Regions from separate parts of the Streptomyces sp. NPDC029151 genome, predicted to be linked through region 1. Evidence: riboswitches for the same ligand, from Rfam matches in the RefSeq annotation. Region 1 holds a riboswitch; each other region holds the start of a gene.

Region 1 (7,557 bases):
CCGACGGGTTGCGGGGGCTCTCCACCAGGTCGGCGTAGTCGAGGACGACGATCCGCCGGTGCCTGATCGCGGAGACTTCGCGCAGCGGGGCGTAGGACAGCAGGAACCTCTTCTTCTGTTCGGCGCTCACGTCTCCGTAGTCGCAGATCACGATCACGTCGGGATCGCGCTCGACGACGCTCTCCCAGCCGACCGTGGTCCAGGAGTCCGCCACGTCGTGCATGACGTTGACGCCGCCGGCCTCGGTGATGATCTGCTCGGGGGCGGCGTAGCGGCCGGAGGTGAAGGGGGTGTCCCGGCCGCTGTCGTAGAGGAAGACCGAGGGGCGGTCGGCGCCCTTGGGGGCCTTCGCCCGTACGTCCGCGATCTGCTTCCGGAAGCCGTCGACCAGCGCCGCGGCCCGTTCCTCCACGCCGAAGAGCCTGCCGAGGTTGGTGAGGTCGGTGTACAGCGCGTCCAGGGGCGGCATGATGCCGCGGGAGGAGCGCGTACGGCCGTTGCGGCAGGACTCGGTGAGGATGTACGAGGGGATGCCGAGCTCGTCCAGCGCATCGGGCGTGAAGCCGCCGTCCTCGCGGAAGCCGTAGTTCCAGCCGGCGAAGACGAGGTCGGCGCGGGCGTCGAGAACGTTCTCCTTCGTCAGCTGGTCCTTCGACAGCCAGGTCACCTTGTCGTAGCCGTCCTTCCAGGGCACGCGGCTCAGGTCGCCCCTGTCGTCGGGCATGGCGAAGCCGGCCATGCGCTCCTCCAGACCGAGGGCGAACATCAGCTCGGTGATGCCGACGTCGTTGGTGACGACGCGCTCGGGGGTCCTGTCGTAGGTCACCTCGCGGCCGCAGTTGGTCAGGGTGACCGCCCGGGACGGCGTGTCCTCGGCGGACTCGACCGAGGCGCCGCAGCCCGTCGCGGTCGCGGCGAGACAGAGGGCGGCGGCGAGCAGCTTGCGCATGGGAGGGTCCTCAGGGTGTGGTGGGCGGCAGGTCGAACAGGAGTTGGACGGCGCCGGTGACGGGATGCCGTACGCGGTGCACGCGGACGCCGAACACCTCGGCCAGCAGGGCGGGTCGGAGCACCTCGTGCGGTGGGCCCGAGGCGACGATGCGGCCGCCGTCGATGACGTACAGGACGTCGCAGTGGGCCGCGGCGAGGTTGAGGTCGTGCAGCGCGGCCAGGACGGTCAGACCGCTGCCCCGCACGAGGGCGAGGACGTCCAACTGGTGGGCGATGTCCAGGTGGTTGGTGGGCTCGTCCAGGACCAGCACCCGGGGTTGCTGGGCGAGCGCGCGGGCGATGAGGACCCGCTGCTTCTCTCCCCCGGACAGGCTGAGGAACCCCCGGTCGGCGAGGTGGGCGACGCCCGTGCGGTCCATCGCCCGGGCGCGGATCCCGTGGTCCGTGGCGGAGTCGCGGTTCCTGTGGGGCAGCCGTCCCATGGCGACCACCTCGGCCACGGTGAAGTCGAACTCGGCCGTCGACTCCTGGGGCAGCGCGGCCACCGCGCGCGCGGCGGACCGCGGTCGCATGGCGTGGAGGTCGTCGCCGTCCAGCCGTACCGCCCCGCCCGTCGGCCGCAGCGCCCGGTACACGCTGCGCAGCAGGGTGGACTTGCCGCTGCCGTTGGGGCCGACGAGTCCGGCGAACGTCCCGCTGCCGACGGTGAGTCGGACGTCGTCCACGATCCGGGCCCCGGCGGTCTCGATGGTCACCCGGTCGATGTCGAGCCGCATGCTCAGCGCCCCCCGAAGGCGTCGCCGCCGCGCCGCATCAGCAGGAGGAACGCGGGGACCCCGACCACCGCGGTGACCACGCCGACCGGCAGCTCGGCCGGGGCGAGCAACAGCCGGGACAGCAGGTCCGCCCATCCCAGCAGCACCGCGCCGGCGAGCGGGGCCACGGCCAGCACCCGGCGGTGTCCGGCACCGACCAGCATCCGCACGACGTGCGGCACCATCAGCCCCACGAAGCCGATGGCCCCGCTGACCGCGACGACGGTTCCCGTGACAGCGGCGGTCACCAGGAACAACTCCCGTCGTATCCGGGACGGTCGGACGCCGAGGGCGGCCGAGGTCTCGTCGCCCATGGCGAGCGCGTCGAGTGTCTCCGCCCGCATCAGCAGCCAGGCGCAGCCGGCCGCCACGGTCACCGCGGCGAGCGGTACCTGTGCCCAGGTCGCGCCGCCCAGGCTGCCCAGCAGCCACATCATGGCCGACCGGGCCGCCTCGCCGCGGGCCGCGCCGAACACCATGACGGTGGTGACGGCCTCGAAGCCGTACGCCAGCGCCGTGCCGGTGAGGATCAGCCGCAGCGGGGCCAGTCCGCGGGGCGAGCGGGCCACGGCGTACACGAGCCCCATGGCCGCGAGCGCCGAGGCGAACGCCGACACCGACAGCGCCCACACCCCGAGTCCCGCGAGTGCTCCCAGCAGGATGACGGCGTTGGCGCCGACCGCCGCGCCGGAGGAGATCCCCAGGACGAACGGGTCGGCCAGGGCATTGCGGACCATGGCCTGCACGGCGACACCGACGGCCGCGAGCCCCGCCCCGACGACCGCGCCGAGCAGGACCCGGGGCAGCCGGATCTCCCAGACGATGGTGTAGGCGGCCGCGTCGGGCGCGTGCACGGTGCCGCCGGTGAGCCCGGCCCACAGGAAGCGGAGCGAGTCCCCCCAGCCGATGCCGGCGGCCCCGAGCCCGACTCCGCACAGCAGCGACAGCACCAGCAGGGCGCCGAGCCCGAGGCCGAGGGGCAGTACGGGTATCCGGCGGAGGGCCGTTCTTCGGCGCACGGTGGGGGCCGTCCTTCGCATGGGCCGCCTGCTGGATGCCGAGCAGGGGACGGCCCGTACGGCCGTGCCGGCCGCGCGGCCCCTTCTCGCAGTCCACGGCGAGCAGTCAACGGGTCGCTCAGCCCTCCGCGGGCGACCGGACTCGCGCGACGGACCACGGGGCCGTCGCGCACACCGTTGCGGGTCAGTGCCGGACTCTCACCGGGCTTCCCCCACGGAAGGCAAGGTGAGCCTAACAAAACGATCAGCTCGCCACGAGCCCGGACTCAGGCGACCGCCGGCCTGCCGCCCTCTCCGGTCTCGTGATGGATCGGCGTGTCCGAGCCGGTCAGCGGGACGCCCGTGCCGCCCCGCCTGGCGGCGACGATCTCCGCGGCGATCGACAGGGCGGTCTCCTCCGGTGTGCGGGCGCCGAGGTCGAGGCCGATCGGTGAGCGCAGCCGGGCCAGTTCGCGTTCGGTCACGCCTTCCGACCGCAGGCGCCGGTCGCGGTCCTCGTGGGTACGGCGCGAGCCCATCGCGCCGACGAACGCGACCGGCATCCGGAGGGCCACCTTCAGCAGGGGTACGTCGAACTTGGCGTCGTGGGTGAGCACGCACAGGACCGTACGGGCGTCGGTCTCGGTGCGCCGCAGGTACCGGTGCGGCCAGTCGACCACGACCTCGTCGGCGTCCGGGAAGCGGTCGCGGGTCGTGAAGACGGGGCGGGCGTCGCAGACGGTCACGTGGTAGCCGAGGAACTTGCCGGCCCGGGCCAGCGCCGAGGCGAAGTCGACCGCACCGAACACGATCATGCGCGGGGGCGGCACGTTCGACTCGACCAGCAGCGTCAGGCCTCCGGGGCAGTGCGAACCGTCCGCGGAGAGGTCCACCGTGCCGGTGCGGCCCGCCTCCAGCAGGGCCCGGGCCTCCTGCGCCGCCGTACGGTCCAGGTCCGGATGGCCGCCGAGGCCGCCCTCGGACGTGCCGTCGGACCGGACCAGCAGGGCCTGCCCCAGGAGTTCGGCCGGGCCGTGGGCGACCCGGGCGAGGGCTGCCGGCCGGCCCCCGGCGGCGGCCGACAGAGCCGATGCGACGACCGTCCGGGCGGGCGACCCGCCGGCCACCGGCGTGATCAGCATGTCGATGGTGCCGCCGCAGGTCAGGCCCACGGCGAAGGCGTCCTCGTCGCTGTAGCCGAACCGTTCGCGGATGCTCTCTCCGGTCCGCAGCGCCTCGTGGCACAGGTCGTACACCGCGCCCTCGACGCAGCCGCCGGAGACCGAGCCGATGGCGGTGCCCTCGCGGTCGACGGCGAGGGCGGCGCCGGGGCCGCGCGGTGCGCTGCCGCCCACGGACACCACGGTGGCGACGGCGAACTCGCGTCCCTCCTCGATCCAGCGGTGCAGTTGCGCGGCCAGGTCAAGCATCCGTCGCCCCCGTGGCGGCCGACAGGACACGGTCCGGCCGGATGGGCAGACTGCGGTGGCGCACACCGGTCGCGTGCCAGACCGCGTTGGCGACGGCGGCGGCGGCGCCGACGATGCCGATCTCGCCGATGCCCTTGATCCCCACGGGGTCGTCGGGGTCGGTGTCGTCGATCCAGTCGGCCTCGACGCGGGGTACGTCGGCGTGGGTGGCGACGTGGTAGCCGGCGAGGTCGGCGCCGACGTGGCCGCCGGAGGCGCGGTCCCGGGCCGCCTCCTCGTGCAGGGCCATGGAGATGCCCCAGATCATGCCGCCCCGGAGCTGGTTGCGTGCGGTGAGCGGGTTGACGATTCGGCCGGCCGCGAAGATGCCGAGCATGCGCCGCACGCGTACCTCGCCGGTGGTGACGTCCACGGCGACCTCCGCGAACTGCGCCCCGAAGGAGTGCCGTTCGGCGGGGGTGAGGGCGCCGAGGGCCGCGGTGGTGTCGGAGTGCACGGTGAGGCCCTCTTCGGGGACGTCGGCGCCGAGGGCCAGCCGTTCGCGGAGTTCACCGGCCGCGGTCTTGACGGCCCAGGACCAGGAGCGGGTGCCCATGGAGCCGCCGGCGATCATCGCCGGGCCGAAGTCGCTGTCGCCGATACGCATCCGGATGCGCTCCGGGGCCACCTGGAGGGCGTCCGCGGCGACGAGGGTGAGCGCGGTACGGGCCCCGGTGCCGATGTCGGCCGCGGAGATCCGCACGGTGAAGGTGCCGTCCGGATGCGCGGTCGCCGTCGCGGTGGAGGGTGCGGCGCCGGCCGGGAAGGAGGCCGCCGCCGTGCCGGTGCCGAGCAGCCAGCGGCCCTCCCGGCGCAGTCCGGGCCGCCGGTCGCGGTCCGCCCAGCCGAACCTGCGGGCGCCCTCACGGAAGCAGGCGGCCAGGTCGCGGCCGGCGAACGGCAGGCCCGACACCGGGCCCGTCTCCGGTTCGTTGCGCAGGCGCAGCTCGATCGGGTCGAGCCCGCACTTCTCGGCGAGTTCGTCGAGCGCCGCCTCCAGCGCGAACGATCCGGGCGCCTCGCCCGGGGCGCGCATGAACGTCGGGGACGGCACGTCGAGCCGTACGACGTGGTTGGCGGTGTGGTGGGCGTCTGCGTCGTACATCACCCGCGCCACCCCGGCGCTCGCCTCCACGAACTCGTACACCGTGGAGGTGCGGCTGACGGAGCGGTGTTCCAGGGCGCGCAGGCGTCCGTCGGGGTCGGCGCCGAGCCGGATCCGCTGGGTGGTGGGGCTGCGGTACCCGGCCAGGGAGAACATCTGGCGCCGGGTCAGGACGACCCGCACGGGCCGCTGCAGCAGGGTCGCGGCCATCACGGCGGCCACCTGGTGGGCGCGGACGCCCTTGCTGCCGAAGCCACCGCCGACGTGTTCGGAGCGCACCCGTACGGACGCCGGGTCGAGCGAGAAGAGGTTCGCGAGTTCGCCGGCGACCCAGGTGACGCCCTGGTTGGAGTCGATCACCTCCAGCCGTCCGTCGTCCCAGCGGGCGGTCGCCGCATGGGGTTCCATCGGGTTGTGGTGTTCTTCGGGGGTGGTGTACTCGGCGTCCACGACGACGGCCGAGTCCGCCAGCCGGGCGTCGAGGTCCCCCTTCCCGGTCACCGCCGGCATGTGGCCGTCCACCGGGTGGGCGTCGGGGTGCTCGCCGGTGAACTCGACGTCGTGCGGCTCCTGTTCGTAGCGCACGACGAGGGCCTCGGCGGCTTCCCTGGCCTGCTCGGAGGTCTCCGCCACGACCAGCGCCACCGGCCAGCCCATGTGGGGCACCCGGTCGTGCTGGAAGACGGCGCAGGTGGGGTCGGGCTTGCCCAGCAGTCCGTGGTAGTCGGTGACGAGGTGCGGGGCGTTGCGGTGGTCCAGGACGGCGAGGACGCCCGGCATGGCGAGCACGGGGTCGGTGTCGAGGGCGACGATGCGTCCGCGGGTGATGGTGGACAGCACCAGCCAGCCGTGGGCGAGGTCGGCGAAGGGCACTTCCGCCGCGTAGCGGGCGGCTCCGGTGACCTTGTCCCGGCCCTCGACCCGGGTGTGGCCGGTGCCGACGGACGGCGCCCGCACGGAGGGCGCCGGGGTCGTTCCGGTGGTGACGGTGGTCATCGGGCGGTCTCCTCGGCGAGTTCGGTCAGGACGGTCACCACGAGGTTGCGGATGAGGTCCACCTTGTAGCCGTTGTCCGGCAGCGGCCGGGCCGCCGCCAGTTCGGCGTCGGCCGCGGCGGCGTAGGTCTCGGCGCCGGCCGGCGCGCCGGTCAGGACCCGCTCGGCGGCAGCGGCCCGCCACGGGCGGGAGGCGACGGCCCCGAAGGCCAGGCGGGCCTCCTGGACGACGCCGTCACGTACGTCGAGCGCGGCGGCGAGGGAGCCGATGGCGAAGGCGTAGGAGGCCCGCTCGCGCACCTTGCGGTAGCGGGAGTGTGCGGCGACCGGTGCGGGCGGCAGCGTGACGGCGGTGATCAGCGCGCCCGGCGGCAGGGCGGTCTCGCGGTGCGGAGTGTCACCGACGGGCAGGTAGAAGCCGGCGAGCGGCAACTCGCCGGATCCGCCCGCGGTTTCGAAGTGGACCACGGCGTCGAAGGCGGCCAGGGCGACGCCCATGTCCGAGGGGTGTACGGCCACACAGTGCTCGGAGGCGCCCAGGATCGCGTGGTTGCGGTGTTCGCCGGTGAGGGCGGGGCAGCCGCTGCCGGGCACCCGCTTGTTGCAGGGACGGCTGACGTCGGTGAAGTAGCCGCAGCGGGTGCGCTGGAGCAGGTTGCCGCCGACCGTGGCCATGTTGCGCAGCTGTCCTGACGCGCCGGCGAGCACCGCCTGGGCGAGCGCCGGGTAGCGGCGCCGGACCTCGGGGTGGGCGGCCAGGTCGCCGTTGGTGACGGTGGCGCCGATGCGCAGACCGCCCTCGGGTGTCGACTCGACCCGGTCGAGCGGGAGTTCGCGGATGTCGACGAGCCGTGCGGGTCGCTCGACACCGGTCTTCATGAGGTCGACGAGGTTGGTTCCGCCCCCGAGGAAGCGGGTGTCCGGGTCGGCGTCCAGCAGTGCGACGGCTCCGGCGACGTCATACGCCCGCTGGTAGTCGAACTCCCTCATGCCACGGTCTCCTTCGCGTCCGTCCCGGACTCCACGCTTGCCTCGTCCGTCCGGGCCTCGGCCGCGCGGGCCACGGCCTCGACGATCGAGACGTACGCGCCGCAGCGGCACAGGTTGCCGCTCATCCGTTCCCGGATCTCCTCGGCGCTCAGGGCCGGGGGCCCCGCCTCGGGCCGGACGTCCTCGGTGACGGCACTCGGCCAGCCCGCCGCGTGTTCCTCGATCATCCCGATC
Region 2 (7,557 bases), on a different contig from region 1:
GTAACCGGTGGCGCTGTGCACCAGGTTGGCGTGGTACAGCAGCAGCCGGTTGTACCGGTGCGGGACGCGCACGTCCTCCTCGAAGGCGTCCGCGCCGACGTAGCGGGTGCCGAGGGCCTCGACCAGGTTGGTGTGCGGGGCCTGCACGACGTTGCCGCCGAGCCGGCCGCCGGGCAGGGACTGGCGATAGAAGCTGGTGCCGCAGTCCTTCGGCACGTCCGGGTTGAGGTAGAGCACGGCCGCGTACCGGCACAGGGCCCGGGAGTCGGTGTGCGGGCGGGGTGTGCTCTCACCCTCGCCGACCACCTGGACGCAGTTGTGGTTGAGGGTGCCGCCGCCGGGCGCCTGCTGCACCCACAGCTCCTTCGCCCCGGTCGCCTTCTTCACCAGGCGCTCGATCCGGGCGAGCTCCGCCGGCTCCAGACCGGGCATGGCGCGCAGGCCGGGCCAGGTCTCCGAGGTGTACGGGTGGCCCTCGACCCAGTCGTCCTTGGCCAGACACCGCTGCCGTACGGCGTCGACGTCCGGCAGGACGTCGTCCAGGACCCAGTAGTCGCGGCCCTTGGTGGGCTTGCGGTAGGGCAGGACGGGCAGCACGGCAGGGGGGCGCGGCGGCGGCTGTGGGGGCATGCGGCGAATCTAGGCGGGCGACCGGTCTGCCTTCTCCCGCGCTCAGGTCAACCTTCTGCCCGGCAGCGGCCAACCTTTGGCCAAGGGCATCGGGGGATTCTTTACCCGAGCCCGCCGATCTTTACCCGGGACCGCTGAGAAGAATCGCCGCCGCGTCCGTACGGCTGTGTGTCCGAACCATGGGCGGGATCCCAGCAGGAGGAACGGTGCGCTTTTCGCGGAACGCGACGGGAACTCTCTTCGTGGGCGGTGCCATGGCCCTGACCCTCGCGGCACTCGCCTACCCGGGCATGCTCGGCCTCGACACCGTCTCCAGTTCCCAGACCCGCATCATCGCCAACACCCAGTGGGGGCCGCTCACCGAAGGGGACCGGGACTTCGTGGTCAAGGTGCGGGCGGCCGGCCTGTGGGAGTACCCGCTCGGTCAGATCGGGCTGCAGAAGGGCAGCTCGACGGGGGTCAAGACGGCCAGCGCGCACCTGGTGGACGGGCACGCGGCGCTGGACGCCTCCTGCCGCAAGATCGCCCCGATGCTGAACATCACGCTGCCCAACGTGGCGAGCCCGCAGCAGGAGGGCTTCGTCAGCCAGTTGAAGGGCGAGAGCGGCAAGCAGTTCGACACCGACTTCGCCAACATCCTGCGGATGACGCACGGCTCGATCTTCAACACCATCGCGAAGATCCGTTCCACCACGAAGAACTCGCTGGTCCGCGCCCTCGCCGACCAGGCCAACGACACGGTTCTGGACCACATCACGGTGATGGAGAGGACCGGTCTGGTCGACTTCGACCAGACCATCTTCAACCAGACCACCCCGCCGAAGCTGCCCTCCTCCGACCTGACCCCGCCGGCCCCGCCGGCGGGCCAGCCGGAGGTGGTGCTCACCCCGCCGCCGACCGCCACGTCCACCCCGCTGGACCTGAGCGGCCTGTCCGGCGGCGGCACGGGCGGCGGCACCGCCCCCGGCCCCAGCCCCTCGGCCGGCTAGGGCCTCCCTTTCGGATCAGGCCGGCTCCCGGCGACGGTGCCTGTCGGCCGACCCGAGCGGGGTCTGGTGCGTGCAGCCGCAAGGCGGAGGAGGGCGTCGACGCGAGGGGGGTCCCCCCGCGCGAGCGACGTCGAGCGTGGGGGAGCCGGCAACCGACGACAACGCCGCAGATGTGCGTGCCGGCCCCCGCGACCCCGGCGAGATCCGGAAGAGAGGCCCTAGGCCAGCCACACCGTGGTGTCCGGCGGCAGCGCGCTTCCCTCCGGCAGCGGGGTGCTGCTGAGCAGGACCTCGCCCGGCGGCAGCGGTACCGGCCCGGCGGTCACGTTGGTGACGCTGCGCCAGCCGTCGGAGCGCCTGAAGTCCAGCACACCGGCCGGTGCGTCCGGGGTCCAGGTCAGGGTCTCGCCCGCGAGCAGCTTGCGGCGCAGCCGCAGGGCCGTGCGGTACAGCTCCAGCGTGGAGCCCTCGGTCCCGGTCTGCGCGTCGACGGCGTACGCCGCGAAGGACGCGGGCTGCGGCAGCCAGGAGGCCCCGGGCCCGAAGCCGTGACTGGGTCCGGTCGTCGTCCACGGCAGCGGCACGCGGCAGCCGTCGCGGCCCTTGCGGACATGGCCGGTCTGCTCCCAGATCGGGTCCTGGAGCACCTCGACGGGCAGGTCGGCGACCTCCGGCAGGCCGAGTTCCTCGCCCTGGTAGAGGTAGGCCGAGCCGGGCAGCGCCAGCATCAGCAGGGTCGCCGCCCGGGCCCGGCGCAGCCCGGCCGCCGTGTCGACGGCGGGCGCGGCACCGTCGGCGAGCAGCCAGGCGGCCGGGTCGGTGTCCGGCGGCAGCATCAGCCGGGAGGCGTGGCGTACGACGTCGTGGTTGGACAGCACCCAGGTCGCGGAGGCCCCGGCGGCCCGGGCCGTGGCCAGCGAGCCGGTGATGACGTCCCGCAGCTCCCCGGCGTCCCAGCGGGCCTCCAGGTACTCGAAGTTGAACGCCTGGCCGAGTTCGTCGGGCCGGGCGTACAGGGCGCGGCGGTCGCCCGGCACCCAGGCCTCGGCGACGGCCATGCGCGGCGGGCTGTACGCGTCGAAGATCTTGCGCCAGTCCCGGTAGATCTCGTGGACCTCGTCCCGGTCCCAGTACGGGTGGCTGCCCGGCGGCACCAGCGGCAGCGCCTGCTCGCCGGTCGCGCCGAGGCCGCCGACGTCCCGCAGCGGTTCGGTGAGGTCCTTGGCCAGGCCGTGGGCGACGTCGACGCGGAAGCCGTCCACGCCCCGGTCGGACCAGAACCGCAGGGTGGTGCGGAAGTCGGCGCGGACCTCCTCGTTGTCCCAGTTGAGGTCGGGCTGTTCGGGGGCGAAGAGGTGGAGGTACCACTCCCCGTCGGGCACCCGCCGCCAGGCGCTGCCGCCGAACACCGACTGCCAGTCGGTGGGCGGCAGCTCCCCGTGCGCGCCGCGCCCCGGCCGGAAGACGTACCGCTCCCGGGCGGCGGAGCCGGGTCCGGCGCGCAGCGCCTCCTCGAACCAGGGGTGCAGGTGGGAGGTGTGGTTGGGGACGATGTCCACGACGACCTTGAGGCCGAGCCGGTGCGCCTCGGCGACCAGGGCGTCGAAGTCGTCCAGGGTGCCGAGGCGCTCGTCGACGCCGCGCGGGTCGATGACGTCGTAGCCGCCGTCGGCGAGTTCGGAGGGGTAGAAGGGGCTCAGCCACAGGGCGTCCACGCCGAGCGCGGCCAGGTGGTCCAGACGCTGGGTGACACCCCGGAGGTCGCCGAGGCCGTCTCCGTCGGCGTCGGCGAAACTGCGCGGGTACACCTGGTAGATGACGGCCTGGCGCCACCAGTCGGGGTTCCTGGGCGAGAGGTCCGGCGAGTGGTCTGCCATACGGGCTCCCATGGGACGGACGACAGTGCGGAATCTGTATCTGTCCACAGTGCCCGGAAAGGGAACCTTTTCGTGGGTGGTCAGGCCGTGCAGTGCTCCAACAGGCCCTGTACCTCCACGTCCACCACCCGGTACCGCACCACGCGCCCCTCCTTCTCCCCGGCCACGACCCCGGCCGCCCGCAGCAGCCGCAGGGCCTGGGAGACGGCCGGGTCGTTCATGCCCGTGGCGACGGCGAGGTCCGACACGGCGAGCGGCCCGGTGCGGTGCAGGGCGAGCAGCAGCGCGAGCCGGTTGGCGTCGGCCAGCAGGGAGAAACGGTCGGCCCAGGTGCGCAGGAGCCCCGCGTCGCCGATGGCGGCGATCGCCTCGCACACCCGGTGACCGTCGATGGTGCGACGGTCGGCTCGGTCGGCAGGCACGAGATGCATGACCACATCCTCGCAGGCGCACTTTTGTGATCTTGAATACCTGCGCGGGTGCGCAGCTATGCAGGGAACCGCGCGCCCCTCTACGGTGGGCGGGCCGTGGTGTTCGGGAAGTCGATGCAAGGTCGACGCGGCCCTCGCCACTGTGATCGGGGAGTTCCCGTCCCGTCCGGCACCCGCCGGGCCACTGGTCGTACGACCGGGAAGGCAGGGACGGCGGACGTGCGACCCGTAAGCCAGGAGACCGGCCACGGCACTCATGAAGTGATCCACGAGGTGCTGGAGCATGAACGATGGCCGATGTCACGACCTTCCGCTGGCGACGCGAGGACACCGTCAGGACGGCGGGCCTGATGGCGGTGATCGTCGCCCTGCACCTCGTGGCCTTCGGCATCCTGTACCTCCTCGTGGCCCCCCGCCACTACAAGGTCGGCACCGACGTCTTCGGGGTCGGTCTCGGCATCACCGCCTACACCCTGGGCATGCGGCACGCCTTCGACGCCGACCACATCGCGGCGATCGACAACACCACGCGCAAGCTGATGGCCGACGGCAAGCGGCCGGTGTCGGTGGGTTTCTGGTTCGCGCTCGGCCACTCCAGCGTCGTCGTCCTGCTGGCCCTGCTGATCGCGGGCGGCACCTCGCTCGCCGGCAAGGTGACGAACGAGGGCTCCACCACCCACCAGGTGCTCGGCTTCCTCGGTACGACGATCTCCGGCACGTTCCTCTACCTCATCGCCGCCCTGAACCTGGTCGCCCTGGTGGGCATCCTGAAGGTCTTCCGGGCGATGCGCGCGGGCGCGTACGACGAGAAGGAGCTGGAACAGCACCTGGACTCGCGCGGCTTCATGAACCGGATCCTCGGCCGCCTCACCAAGTCCGTCTCCCGGCCCGGCCAGATGTACCCGCTGGGCTTCCTCTTCGGCCTCGGCTTCGACACGGCCACCGAGGTCACGCTGATGGTGATGGCGGGCTCCGGCGCGGCGGCCGGCCTGCCCTGGTACGCGGTCCTGTGCCTGCCCCTCCTCTTCGCCGCCGGGATGAGCCTGTTCGACACCCTCGACGGCACGTTCATGAACTTCGCCTACCAGTGGGCGTTCGCCAACCCCGTCCGCAAGGTCTTCTACAACCTCGCCATCACCGGCCTGTCCATCGCGGTCGCCTTCTTCATCGGCACGATCGAACTGGTCGGCGTCCTGCACGAGAAGTTCGCCCTGCACGACGCCGTGACCGGCTGGATCGCCGGCCTCGACCTCGGCAACGTCGGCTACCTCATCGTCGGCCTGTTCGTGGCGGTGTGGGCGGCGGCCCTGGCGTACTGGCGGCTGGCCCGCGTGGAGGAACGCTGGTCGGCCGCCGACTGACTACCGCCGCACCGTCTCCAGGTACAGCTTCACGTACCGGTCGGCGTCGACCTCCAGCGCGACGTCCACCAGGGCCGTCTCACGGCCCCCCTCATGGATCTCCGACTCGCCCAGCCGGGGCCGCCGGTCGACGATGGTCTGGCCGCGGGTCGGGCCGGGGGCGAGGGAGACCTCGACCGGGAGGAGGCGGGTGGTGATGCCCTGCGGGTCGGCGACCGCGCACACCGCGCCGGCGTCGCCGAGGCCGCCCGCCTCCTCGGCCTCCGGCGGCTCGCCCTGGTGGGCCGGCCGGTGGGCGAGGAGTTCGCCGGCCAGGCGGGTGCCGGGCTCGCCGCTGCCGCGCAGCCGGTGCACCTCGGTGCTGTCCACGACGACCTGCCGGAAGACGTCCAGGCCGTACATCGTGATCGGCACCCCGGCGGTGAGCAGGATCGCCGCGGCCTCCGGATCGTGCCAGACGTTGAACTCCGCGACCGGCGTGGCGTTGCCGACCTCCACCGCCCCGCCCATGAACACGATCCGCTCGATGTTCCGGGTCACCTCCGGGTGGGTGCGCAGGAGCAGGGCGATGTTGGTCAGGGGCGCCGTCGGGATCAGGGTGACCGGGCGCGGGGAGGCCAGGATCTCGCGGTGCAGGAGCGTGACCGCGTCGACGTCCGCCGGGACCCGGGCCGGCGCGGGCAGGCCCAGGTCGCCCATGCCGTCGGCGCCGTGCACGGGGGCGTGGCGGGCGGGCTCCAGCAGCGGGCGCTCGGCACCCCGGGCCACCGGGATGTCGGGGGCGCCCGCCTGCTCCAGCACGGTGAGGGTGTTGCGGACCACGCCGTCCACGTCGGTGTTCCCGGCCACGCAGGTCACCGCCCTGAGGTCGAGTCCGGGGTGGCGCACGGCGAACAGCAGGGCCAGGGCGTCGTCGACACCGGTGTCACAGTCGATGATCACGGGGATGGGCTGACCGGTCACGGCGGACTCCTTCCGTCGCCTCGACCTTAGATCAGGCCCAGAGCGCGGTGCCGCGTGCCGCCACCCGTTCGGCGACGCGCCGCAGCAGCTCGCTCCCGGGCAGCGCACCGGGCCGGCGGCCGTCCCGCAGGCGCACGGCGGCCAGCCCGGCGCCGGCCTCCCGGGCCCCGATCACCGCCTGGTACGGCACCAGGCGCGCCGCGCGGACCCTGGCGCCCAGGGTCCCCTCCCCGGGCCCGGCGAGTTCGGCGCGCAGGCCCAGCGCGAGCGCCTCCCGGACCAGCGCCGCCGCCGGCTCCACCTGCTCCTCGGCCACCGGCAGCACCACCAGCTGCACGGGGGCCAGCCAGGCCGGGAACGCGCCGGCGTGGGTCTCGACGAGGTGGGCGACGGCCCGCTCCACACTGCCGATGATGCTGCGGTGCACCATCACCGGCCGGTGCTTCGCGCCGTCGGCGCCGATGTAGTGCAGGCCGAAGCGGGCGGGCTGGTGGAAGTCGATCTGCACGGTGGACAGGGTGGACTCGCGGCCCGCCGGGTCCGCGATCTGCACGTCGATCTTCGGGCCGTAGAACGCGGCCTCGCCCTCCGCCTCCTCGTAGGCCACCCCGGCCTCGGCGAGGACCTCCCGCAGCAGTCTGGTCGCCCGGCGCCACAGCTCCGGGTCGGCGACGTACTTGCCGCCCGCGCCGGGCAGCGAGAGCCGGTGGCGCACGGCCTCGATGCCGAGGTCCGCGTGGGCGCGGGCGATCAGCTCCAGCGCGGCGCGGGCCTCGGCCACCGCCTGGTCCAGGGTGCAGAAGACGTGCGCGTCGTTGAGGTGGATGGCGCGGACCCGGGTCAGGCCGCCGAGCACGCCGGACGGTTCGGCGCGGTGCATGGCGCCCAGCTCGGCGATGCGCAGGGGCAGTTCGTGGTGGCTGCGGGAGCGGGAGCGGTAGATCAGGGCGTGGTGGGGGCAGAGGCTGGGCCGCAGGACGACCTCCTCGGCACCGAGCCGCATCGGGGGGTACATGTCGTCGCGGTAGTGGTCCCAGTGCCCGGAGATCTCGTACAGCTCGCGCTTGCCGAGCACGGGCGAGTAGACGTGCCGGTAGCCGGCCCGGCGTTCGGCGTCCCGGATGTACTCCTCCAGGGTGTGCCGCACGACCGCCCCGTCCGGCAGCCAGTACGGCAGCCCGGAGCCCATCAGCGGATCGGTGCCGAACAGTCCGAGGGCCCGCCCGAGCCGCCGGTGGTCCACGACCTGCTCCTCCGCCTTGCCGTTCATCCGTTTCTCCTCCGTCGGGAGGCGGACGCCCCGGGG
Region 3 (7,557 bases), on a different contig from region 1:
CTGCCGGGTGACCAGAATCTCTTCGGCGGCTCCCTGAGCAGGCTGCGGGTCCTGGCCCGGGGCCGCTAGCCAAGGGGCGCCCGGGCCGGGAGGGGAGAGCGAAGCCTCGTACGCGCGTGACGGACATCCCCACGCCCGTCCCAGTTCATCTTCCGTTCACCCAGGTTGCCTACGTTCGACCAGCCAATGACCTCGAACGATTGCCTGGGTAAATGGAAAGCTTCTCGCTGATCCTCGCGATAGTGGTGGTAACCGCTCTCGCGTTCGATTTCACGAACGGTTTCCACGACACCGCGAACGCGATGGCCACCACCATCTCCACAGGCGCCCTGAAGCCGAAGATCGCGGTCGCCATGTCCGCCGTCCTCAACCTCGTGGGCGCCTTCCTCTCCGTGGAGGTCGCGAACACGATCTCCAAGGGTCTCGTCGACGAGACCGGCATCCGTCCCGAGGTCATCTTCGCCGCCCTGGTCGGCGCGATCCTCTGGAACCTGCTGACCTGGCTCGTGGGCCTGCCGTCCAGCTCCTCGCACGCCCTGATGGGCGGCCTGGTCGGCGCCACCGTCGCCTCCGCCGGCTTCGGCGCCGTCCACGGTGACGTCCTCGTCACCAAGGTGCTGCTCCCGGCCGTCGCCGCGCCGATCGTGGCGGGCCTCGCCTCGCTGCTGGCCACCCGGTTCTCCTACGGCGTCGGCGGCACCGCCGAGGGCGAGGCCACCCGCAAGGGCTACCGCGTCGGCCAGATCGCCTCCGCCGGCCTGGTCTCCCTCGCGCACGGCACCAACGACGCCCAGAAGACGATGGGCATCATCACCCTCGCCCTCGTCGCGGGCGGCTCGATCGCCCCCGGCTCCAACCCCCCCACCTGGGTGATCCTCTCCGCCGGCCTGGCCATCGCGCTCGGCACCTACATCGGCGGCTGGCGCATCATCCGCACCATGGGCAAGGGCCTGACCGACCTGGAGCCGCGCCAGGGCTTCGCCGCCCAGACCAGCGCCGCGACCGCCATCCTGGCCTCCTCCCACCTCGGCTTCTCCCTCTCCACCACCCACGTCGTCTCCGGCTCGGTGATGGGCGCGGGCCTGGGCCGCAAGGGCGGTGTGGTCCGCTGGTCGACCGCGACCCGCATGTTCGTCGCCTGGGCGCTCACCCTCCCGGCCGCCGCGCTGGTCGGCGCGGGCGCCGAGTCCGTCACCGACCTCGGTGACTGGGGCACCGCCGTGGTCGCCGTCTTCCTGGTCGCCGCGTCCGCCGCGATCTGGAAGATCTCCCGCCGCGAGGTCGTCGACCACACCAACGTGGTGGAGGAGACCGAGGAGCCGGCCGGTGTGGTCACCACCGCCATCGCCGCCGTGATCCCGCCGCCCACCGGCACGGTCGCCGCCGAGGTGGACCTCACGTTCCCGCAGCAGGCCACCGCGTCCGCCGAACCGGCCCCGGCCGCCCCGCCGGCCGCCGCGGTCTGACCCCGAGCACCCGGTTACCGAAGGAAGCACTATGAAGATCGACTGGGCAGCCCTGGGCTCCGTGTTCGGCGTCAGTCTCGTGGCCACCGTGGGCCTGGTGACCCTGTTCACGCTCGGCATCGCGGGCCTGAACCGGCGCGAGAAGGCCACGGCACAGGGGGGCTCCGCCGCCCTCGCCGTCACCGGCGCCTACCTCTGCTTCGCCGCCTGCGCGGCGGCGGTGGCGTACGGCATCAACCTGATCGTGGCCAAGGCCTGACCACACCACCGAAAGGCTCCCCGCACACGCCGTGCGGGGAGCCTTCGTCGTACCCCGGCAGACCCCGCACGCCCCGCGGTGTGGGGATCAGCACACTGTCCCCACGCAGGTCAAAGGCAAGTTGACGGCCGTTCCGGGCGCGTGGTGGACTGCCCAGGCCATCAACGGCGGCAGGAGAGGAAGCCGGTGCGAATCCGGCGCGGTCCCGCCACTGTCACCGGGGAAGAACCCCCGGGAGCCAGGAACTCTCACCGCCGATTCACGTCGAACCAGGGCGCGGACACCCTGAGTGAGGACACATATCGCCATGCTCGGCTGCCGATCGAGGACCAGCACCAGGCCTGTCGGGCCCGTTCCTGTGCCCACGGCCGGCTGAGCCGATGGGTGCCGATCGCACGTACGCGTACGGCGCCGCCGCCGGCGTCCTCGGCGACCTGCTCCTCGGCGATCCCCGCCGCGGACATCCGGTCGCTGCTTTCGGACGGGCGGCCGGGGCCGTGGAAGGCGCGTTGTGGCACGACCACCGCGGCTGGGGCGCCCTGCACACCACGGTGTGCGCCGGTGGCGCCGTCGCGCTCGGCGCACTCGCCGCACGCGCCGTACGCCCCTCCCCCACCGCCTCCGTCGCGCTGACCGCCGCCGCCACCTGGGCCGTCGTCGGCGGCACCTCGCTCGCCCGCGAGGCCCGCGCCATCGGGCGCGCCCTGGAGGCCGGGGACATCGACGCCGCCCGGGCCCGGCTGCCCCACCTGTGCGGCCGGGACCCGCAGGCGCTGGACGCCGACGGTGTCGCCCGGGCCGTGGTCGAGTCGGTCGCCGAGAACACCTCGGACGCCGTCGTCGGCGCCCTCGTCTGGGGTGCCGTCGCGGGGGTCCCGGGGCTCCTCGGGTTCCGGGCGGTCAACACCCTGGACGCGATGGTCGGCCACAAGTCCCCCCGCCTGCGGCGCTTCGGCTGGGCCTCCGCCCGCCTCGACGACGTCGCCGGCTGGCCGGGGGCCCGGCTGACCGCCGTACTCGCCGCCGCGGCCGGACCCGATCCGCGGGGTGCGCTGCGCGCCTGGAAGGCCGACGCGCGCCGGCACCCGAGCCCCAACGCCGGTCCCGTGGAGGCCTCCTTCGCGGGCGCCCTCGGCGTACGCCTGGGCGGGACGCTCTCCTACGGAGGGCGGGTCGAGCACCGGCCCGTCCTCAACGGCGCCGGCGGGCGGCCGGTCCAGGTCTGCGACATCGACCGGGCCGTACGGCTCTCCCGCCGCGTCGGCCTGCTCGCCCTCGCCGGCACGCTCGCCGCACGCCGGCTGCTGAAAGGACGCGGGAAGTGAACGGTGGTCTCCTCGTCGCCGGCACCACCTCCGACGCCGGCAAGAGCGTCGTGACGGCCGGCATCTGCCGCTGGCTGGTACGCCAGGGGGTGAAGGTCGCGCCGTTCAAGGCGCAGAACATGTCGTTGAACTCGTTCGTCACGCGCGAGGGCGCCGAGATCGGCCGGGCGCAGGCGATGCAGGCGCAGGCCTGCCGGATCGAGCCGACCGCGCTGATGAACCCGGTGCTGCTCAAGCCCGGCGGCGAGCAGAGCAGCCAGGTGGTGCTGCTGGGCAAGCCGGTGGGCGAGCTGAGCGCACGCGGGTACCACGGCGGGCGCCAGCAGCGGCTGCTGGGCACGGTGCTGGACTGCCTGGCCGAGTTGCGGGGCACGTATGACGCGGTGATCTGTGAGGGGGCGGGCAGTCCGGCCGAGATCAACCTCCGGCGGACGGACATCGTCAACATGGGCGTCGCACGCAACGCGCGGCTGCCCGTGCTCGTCGTCGGCGACATCGACCGCGGGGGCGTGTTCGCCTCCTTCTTCGGTACCGTCGCCCTGCTCTCCCCCGAGGACCAGGAACTGGTCGCCGGGTTCCTGGTGAACAAGTTCCGGGGCGATGTCTCCCTGCTGGAGCCGGGGCTGGACATGCTCCGGGACCTGACCGGGCGGCGGACCTACGGGGTACTGCCCTTCCGGCACGGGCTCGGCATCGACGAGGAGGACGGTCTGCGCGTCTCCCTGCGCGGCACCGTCCGGGAGTCCACCGTGACCCCGCCCGTCGGCGAGGACGTGCTGCGGGTCGCCGTGTGCGCGATCCCGCTGATGTCCAACTTCACCGACGTGGACGCGCTGGCCGCCGAACCGGGGGTCGTGGTGCGGTTCGTGGACCGGCCGGAGGAGCTGGCGGACGCCGACCTCGTCGTGGTCCCGGGCACGCGCGGGACCGTACGGGCGCTGGAGTGGCTGCGCGAGCGCGGGCTCGCGGACGCGCTGGTACGGCGGGCCGCCGAACAGCGTCCCGTCCTCGGGGTCTGCGGCGGCTTCCAGATCCTCGGCGAGCACATCGAGGACGAGGTCGAGTCCCGCGCCGGAGCCGTCCCGGGTCTCGGCGTGCTGCCGGTCCGGGTGCGCTTCGCCCGCGAGAAGACCCTCACCCGGCCCAGCGGCGAGGCCCTCGGCGAGCGGGTCGACGGCTACGAGATCCACCACGGGGTGGCCACCGTCGAGGGCGGCGAACCCTTCCTGGACGGCTGCCGGGTCGGCCAGACCTGGGGCACGCACTGGCACGGCTCGCTGGAGTCGGACGGGTTCCGCCGGGCCTTCCTGCGCGAGGTGGCCGCCGCCGCGGGCCGCCGTTTCGTGCCCGCGCCGGACACCTCCTTCGCCGCGCTGCGCGAGGAGCAGCTCGACCGGCTCGGCGACCTCATCGAACAGCACGCGGACACGGACGCGCTGTGGCGGCTCATCGAGTCGGGCGCGCCGCAAGGACTGCCTTTCATTCCACCGGGAGCGCCCGCATGAGCACAGTGTTGTTGTTGTCGACCGCCGACACGGATCTGCTGGCGGCCCGGGCCTCCGGCGCCGGCTACCGCATCGGCAACCCCACCCGGGTCGACGTCGCCGGAGAGCTGCCGGGCCTGATCGAGGGCGCGGACCTGGCCGTCGTACGGCTGCTGGGCGGCAAGCGGGCCTGGGAGGACGGGCTGGCCGCGCTGAAGGCGTCCGGCATCCCGACCGTGCTGCTGGGCGGCGAGACCGTGCCGGACGCCGAGCTGATGGCGGAGTCGTCGGTGCCGGCCGGTGTGGTCGCGGAGGCGCTGAAGTACCTGGTCGAGGGCGGTCCCGCGAACCTGCTGGAGCTGTCCCGGTTCCTGTCGGACACCGTGCTGCTGACGGGTGAGGGCTTCGAGGAGCCGCGGAAGATGCCGGAGTTCGGCGTCCACGGCGACCGTACCGTCGTCGACGGCCGGCCGACCGTGGGCGTGCTGTTCTACCGGGCGCACGAACTGAGCGGCAACACCGCCTTCGTGGACACCCTGTGCGAGGCGATCGAGGCGCAGGGCGCCAACGCCCTCGCGGTGTACTGCGGTTCGCTGCGCGGCGCGGACGCCGGGCTGTACGAGCTGCTGGGCCGTGCCGACGCGCTGGTGGCCACCGTGCTGGCGGCCGGCGGCACGCACGCCTCGCAGGCGTCGGCGGGCGGCGACGAGGAGTCCTGGGACGTCGGCGCGCTCGCCGACCTGGACGTCCCCGTGCTGCAGGGGCTCTGCCTCACCTCCTCGCGGGCCGCGTGGGAGGAGTCCGACGCGGCCCTGTCCCCGATGGACGCGGCGATGCAGGTGGCGATCCCGGAGTTCGACGGCCGGCTGATCACCGTGCCGTTCTCCTTCAAGGAGCAGGGCCCCGACGACGTGCCGGTGTACGTCGCCGACCCCGAGCGGGCCGCCCGCGTGGCCGGGATCGCCGTCAGGCACGCCCGGCTGCGCCACAAGCCGAACGCCGAGAAGAAGGTCGCCCTGGTCTTCACCGCGTACCCCACCAAGCACTCCCGGGTCGGCAACGCGGTCGGCCTGGACACGCCCGCGTCGGCGGTACGGGTGCTGGACGCGCTGCGGGACGCCGGGTACGGGCTCACCGAGTACCCGTCCGGCGGCGACGAGCTGATCCACCGCCTCATCGAGGCCGGCGGCCACGACGTCGAGTGGCTGACGGAGGACCAGCTGGCCGCCGCGCCCGCGCGGGTGCCGCTGGCCGACTACCGGGCCTGGTTCGAGAAACTCGACCCCGGGCTGCGGGACGCGATGACCGAGGCGTGGGGCGAGCCGCCGGGCGGCCTCTACGTGGACGGCGACGACATCGTGCTGGCCAGCCTCCGGTTCGGGAACGTCGTCGTGATGATCCAGCCGCCGCGCGGTTTCGGCGAGAACCCGATCGCGATCTACCACGACCCGGACATGCCGCCGTCGCACCACTACATGGCGGCGTACCGGTGGCTGGACCACTCCTTCGGCGCCGACGCGATCGTGCACATGGGCAAGCACGGCACGATGGAGTGGCTGCCGGGCAAGGGCCTCGGACTGGGCGCCGGCTGCGCGCCGGACGCCGTCCTCGGCGACCTGCCGCTGATCTACCCGTTCATCGTCAACGACCCCGGCGAGGGCACCCAGGCCAAGCGGCGCGGGCACGCCACGGTGGTCGACCACCTGGTGCCGCCGATGGCGCGCGCCGACACCTACGGCGACCTGGCCAAGCTGGAGCAGCTGCTGGACGAGTACGCGCTCGTCTCCGACCTGGATCCGGCGAAGGCGCCGGCCGTCCGCGCCCAGATCTGGACGCTGGTGAAGGCGGCCGAGCTGCACCACGACCTGCACGTGGACGAGCAGCCGGACGACGACGCGTTCGACGAGTTCGTCATGCATATCGACGGCTACCTGTGCGAGATCAAGGACGTGCAGATCCGCGACGGGCTGCACATCCTGGGCGGCGGCCCGGCCGGCGAACCACGGGTCAACCTGGTCCTGGCCGTGCTGCGCGCCTCGCAGGTGTGGGGCGGCCGGGCGAACGCGCTCCCCGGCCTGCGGGCCTCGCTGGCGGCCCACTTCGGGCTGGTGGAGAAGGAGCTGCTGGCCGAGCCGGGTGCCCCGGTGAAGGTGCCGGTGGAGCTGACGGACCTGGTCGACGGTCCCGCGCGGACCGCGTCCGACGCGATCGACCTGCTGGAGCAGCTGTGCCGGCGGATCGCCGAGGAGATGGAGGCGCGGGCGTGGGACCGCGCGGTCGTCCCGGCGGTCCTGCGGGGCGCGCTCGGCGCTGAACTCCCCGAGGCGGTCGCGGTGCTGGAGTTCGCGTGCGAGGAGGTCGTACCGCGTCTGGCGCGGACCACGGACGAGATCGGGCACATCCTGCGGGCCCTGGACGGCGGCTACGTCCCGGCCGGCCCGTCGGGTTCCCCGACCCGCGGTCTGGTCAACGTCCTGCCGACGGGCCGGAACTTCTACTCGGTCGACCCCAAGGCCATTCCGTCCCGGCTGAGCTGGGAGGTCGGCCAGTCGCTGGCGGACTCGCTGGTCGCACGCTACCTCCAGGACACCGGCGCGTACCCGAAGTCCGTGGGCCTGACGGTCTGGGGCACGTCCGCGATGCGCACCCAGGGCGACGACATCGCCGAGATCCTCGCGTTGCTGGGCTGCCGCCCGGTGTGGGACGAGGCCTCGCGGCGGGTGACGGGCTTCGAGGTGGTTCCCCTGGCGGAGCTGGGGCGCCCGCGCATCGACGTCACCGTCCGCATCTCCGGATTCTTCCGGGACGCGTTCCCGCACGTGGTCGGGCTGATCGACGACGCGGTACGGGCGGTGGCGGAGCTGGAGGAGCCTGCCGAGTCCAACTACGTGCGTGCGCACGTGGACGAGGACGCGGCCGAGCACGGTGACCGGCGGCGCGCGACGGCCCGTATCTTCGGCTCGAAGCCGGGGGCGTACGGCGCGGGTCTGCTGCCGCTGATCGACGCCCGGAACTGGCGCAGC

What was found. A riboswitch is a leader RNA that binds a small molecule or an ion and turns the genes downstream of it on or off. The one in region 1 is predicted to bind cobalamin.
Positions count from the first base shown of each region.
Region 2: it holds a riboswitch for cobalamin, as region 1 does, so the genes downstream of both, nicT (Nickel transporter NicT) here and ACZ4VF_RS31175 (FecCD family ABC transporter permease) in region 1, are expected to answer to the same signal.
Region 3: it holds a riboswitch for cobalamin, as region 1 does, so the genes downstream of both, ACZ4VF_RS07995 (cobalamin biosynthesis protein) here and ACZ4VF_RS31175 (FecCD family ABC transporter permease) in region 1, are expected to answer to the same signal.

Region 1 is NZ_JBVHWQ010000010.1:111,697-119,253, forward strand. It holds gene ACZ4VF_RS31165 (ABC transporter substrate-binding protein) at 1-949, opposite strand, end outside; gene ACZ4VF_RS31170 (ABC transporter ATP-binding protein) at 960-1,727, opposite strand; gene ACZ4VF_RS31175 (FecCD family ABC transporter permease) at 1,730-2,806, opposite strand; cobalamin riboswitch at 2,896-3,041, opposite strand; gene ACZ4VF_RS31180 (XdhC family protein) at 3,052-4,194, opposite strand; gene ACZ4VF_RS31185 (xanthine dehydrogenase family protein molybdopterin-binding subunit) at 4,187-6,334, opposite strand; gene ACZ4VF_RS31190 (FAD binding domain-containing protein) at 6,331-7,323, opposite strand; gene ACZ4VF_RS31195 ((2Fe-2S)-binding protein) at 7,320-7,557, opposite strand, start outside.
Region 2 is NZ_JBVHWQ010000008.1:380,797-388,353, reverse strand. It holds gene ACZ4VF_RS28905 (DUF6445 family protein) at 1-630, opposite strand, end outside; gene ACZ4VF_RS28900 (DUF4142 domain-containing protein) at 873-1,619, shown strand; gene ACZ4VF_RS28895 (glycoside hydrolase family 13 protein) at 1,838-3,496, opposite strand; gene ACZ4VF_RS28890 (metalloregulator ArsR/SmtB family transcription factor) at 3,577-3,927, opposite strand; cobalamin riboswitch at 4,008-4,191, shown strand; gene nicT (Nickel transporter NicT) at 4,218-5,288, shown strand; gene ACZ4VF_RS28880 (nucleoside hydrolase) at 5,289-6,251, opposite strand; gene thrS (threonine--tRNA ligase) at 6,283-7,521, opposite strand.
Region 3 is NZ_JBVHWQ010000002.1:54,516-62,072, forward strand. It holds gene ACZ4VF_RS07980 (GH25 family lysozyme) at 1-69, shown strand, start outside; gene ACZ4VF_RS07985 (inorganic phosphate transporter) at 213-1,466, shown strand; gene ACZ4VF_RS07990 (hypothetical protein) at 1,498-1,725, shown strand; cobalamin riboswitch at 1,853-1,993, shown strand; gene ACZ4VF_RS07995 (cobalamin biosynthesis protein) at 2,106-3,050, shown strand; gene ACZ4VF_RS08000 (cobyric acid synthase) at 3,047-4,555, shown strand; gene cobN (cobaltochelatase subunit CobN) at 4,552-7,557, shown strand, end outside.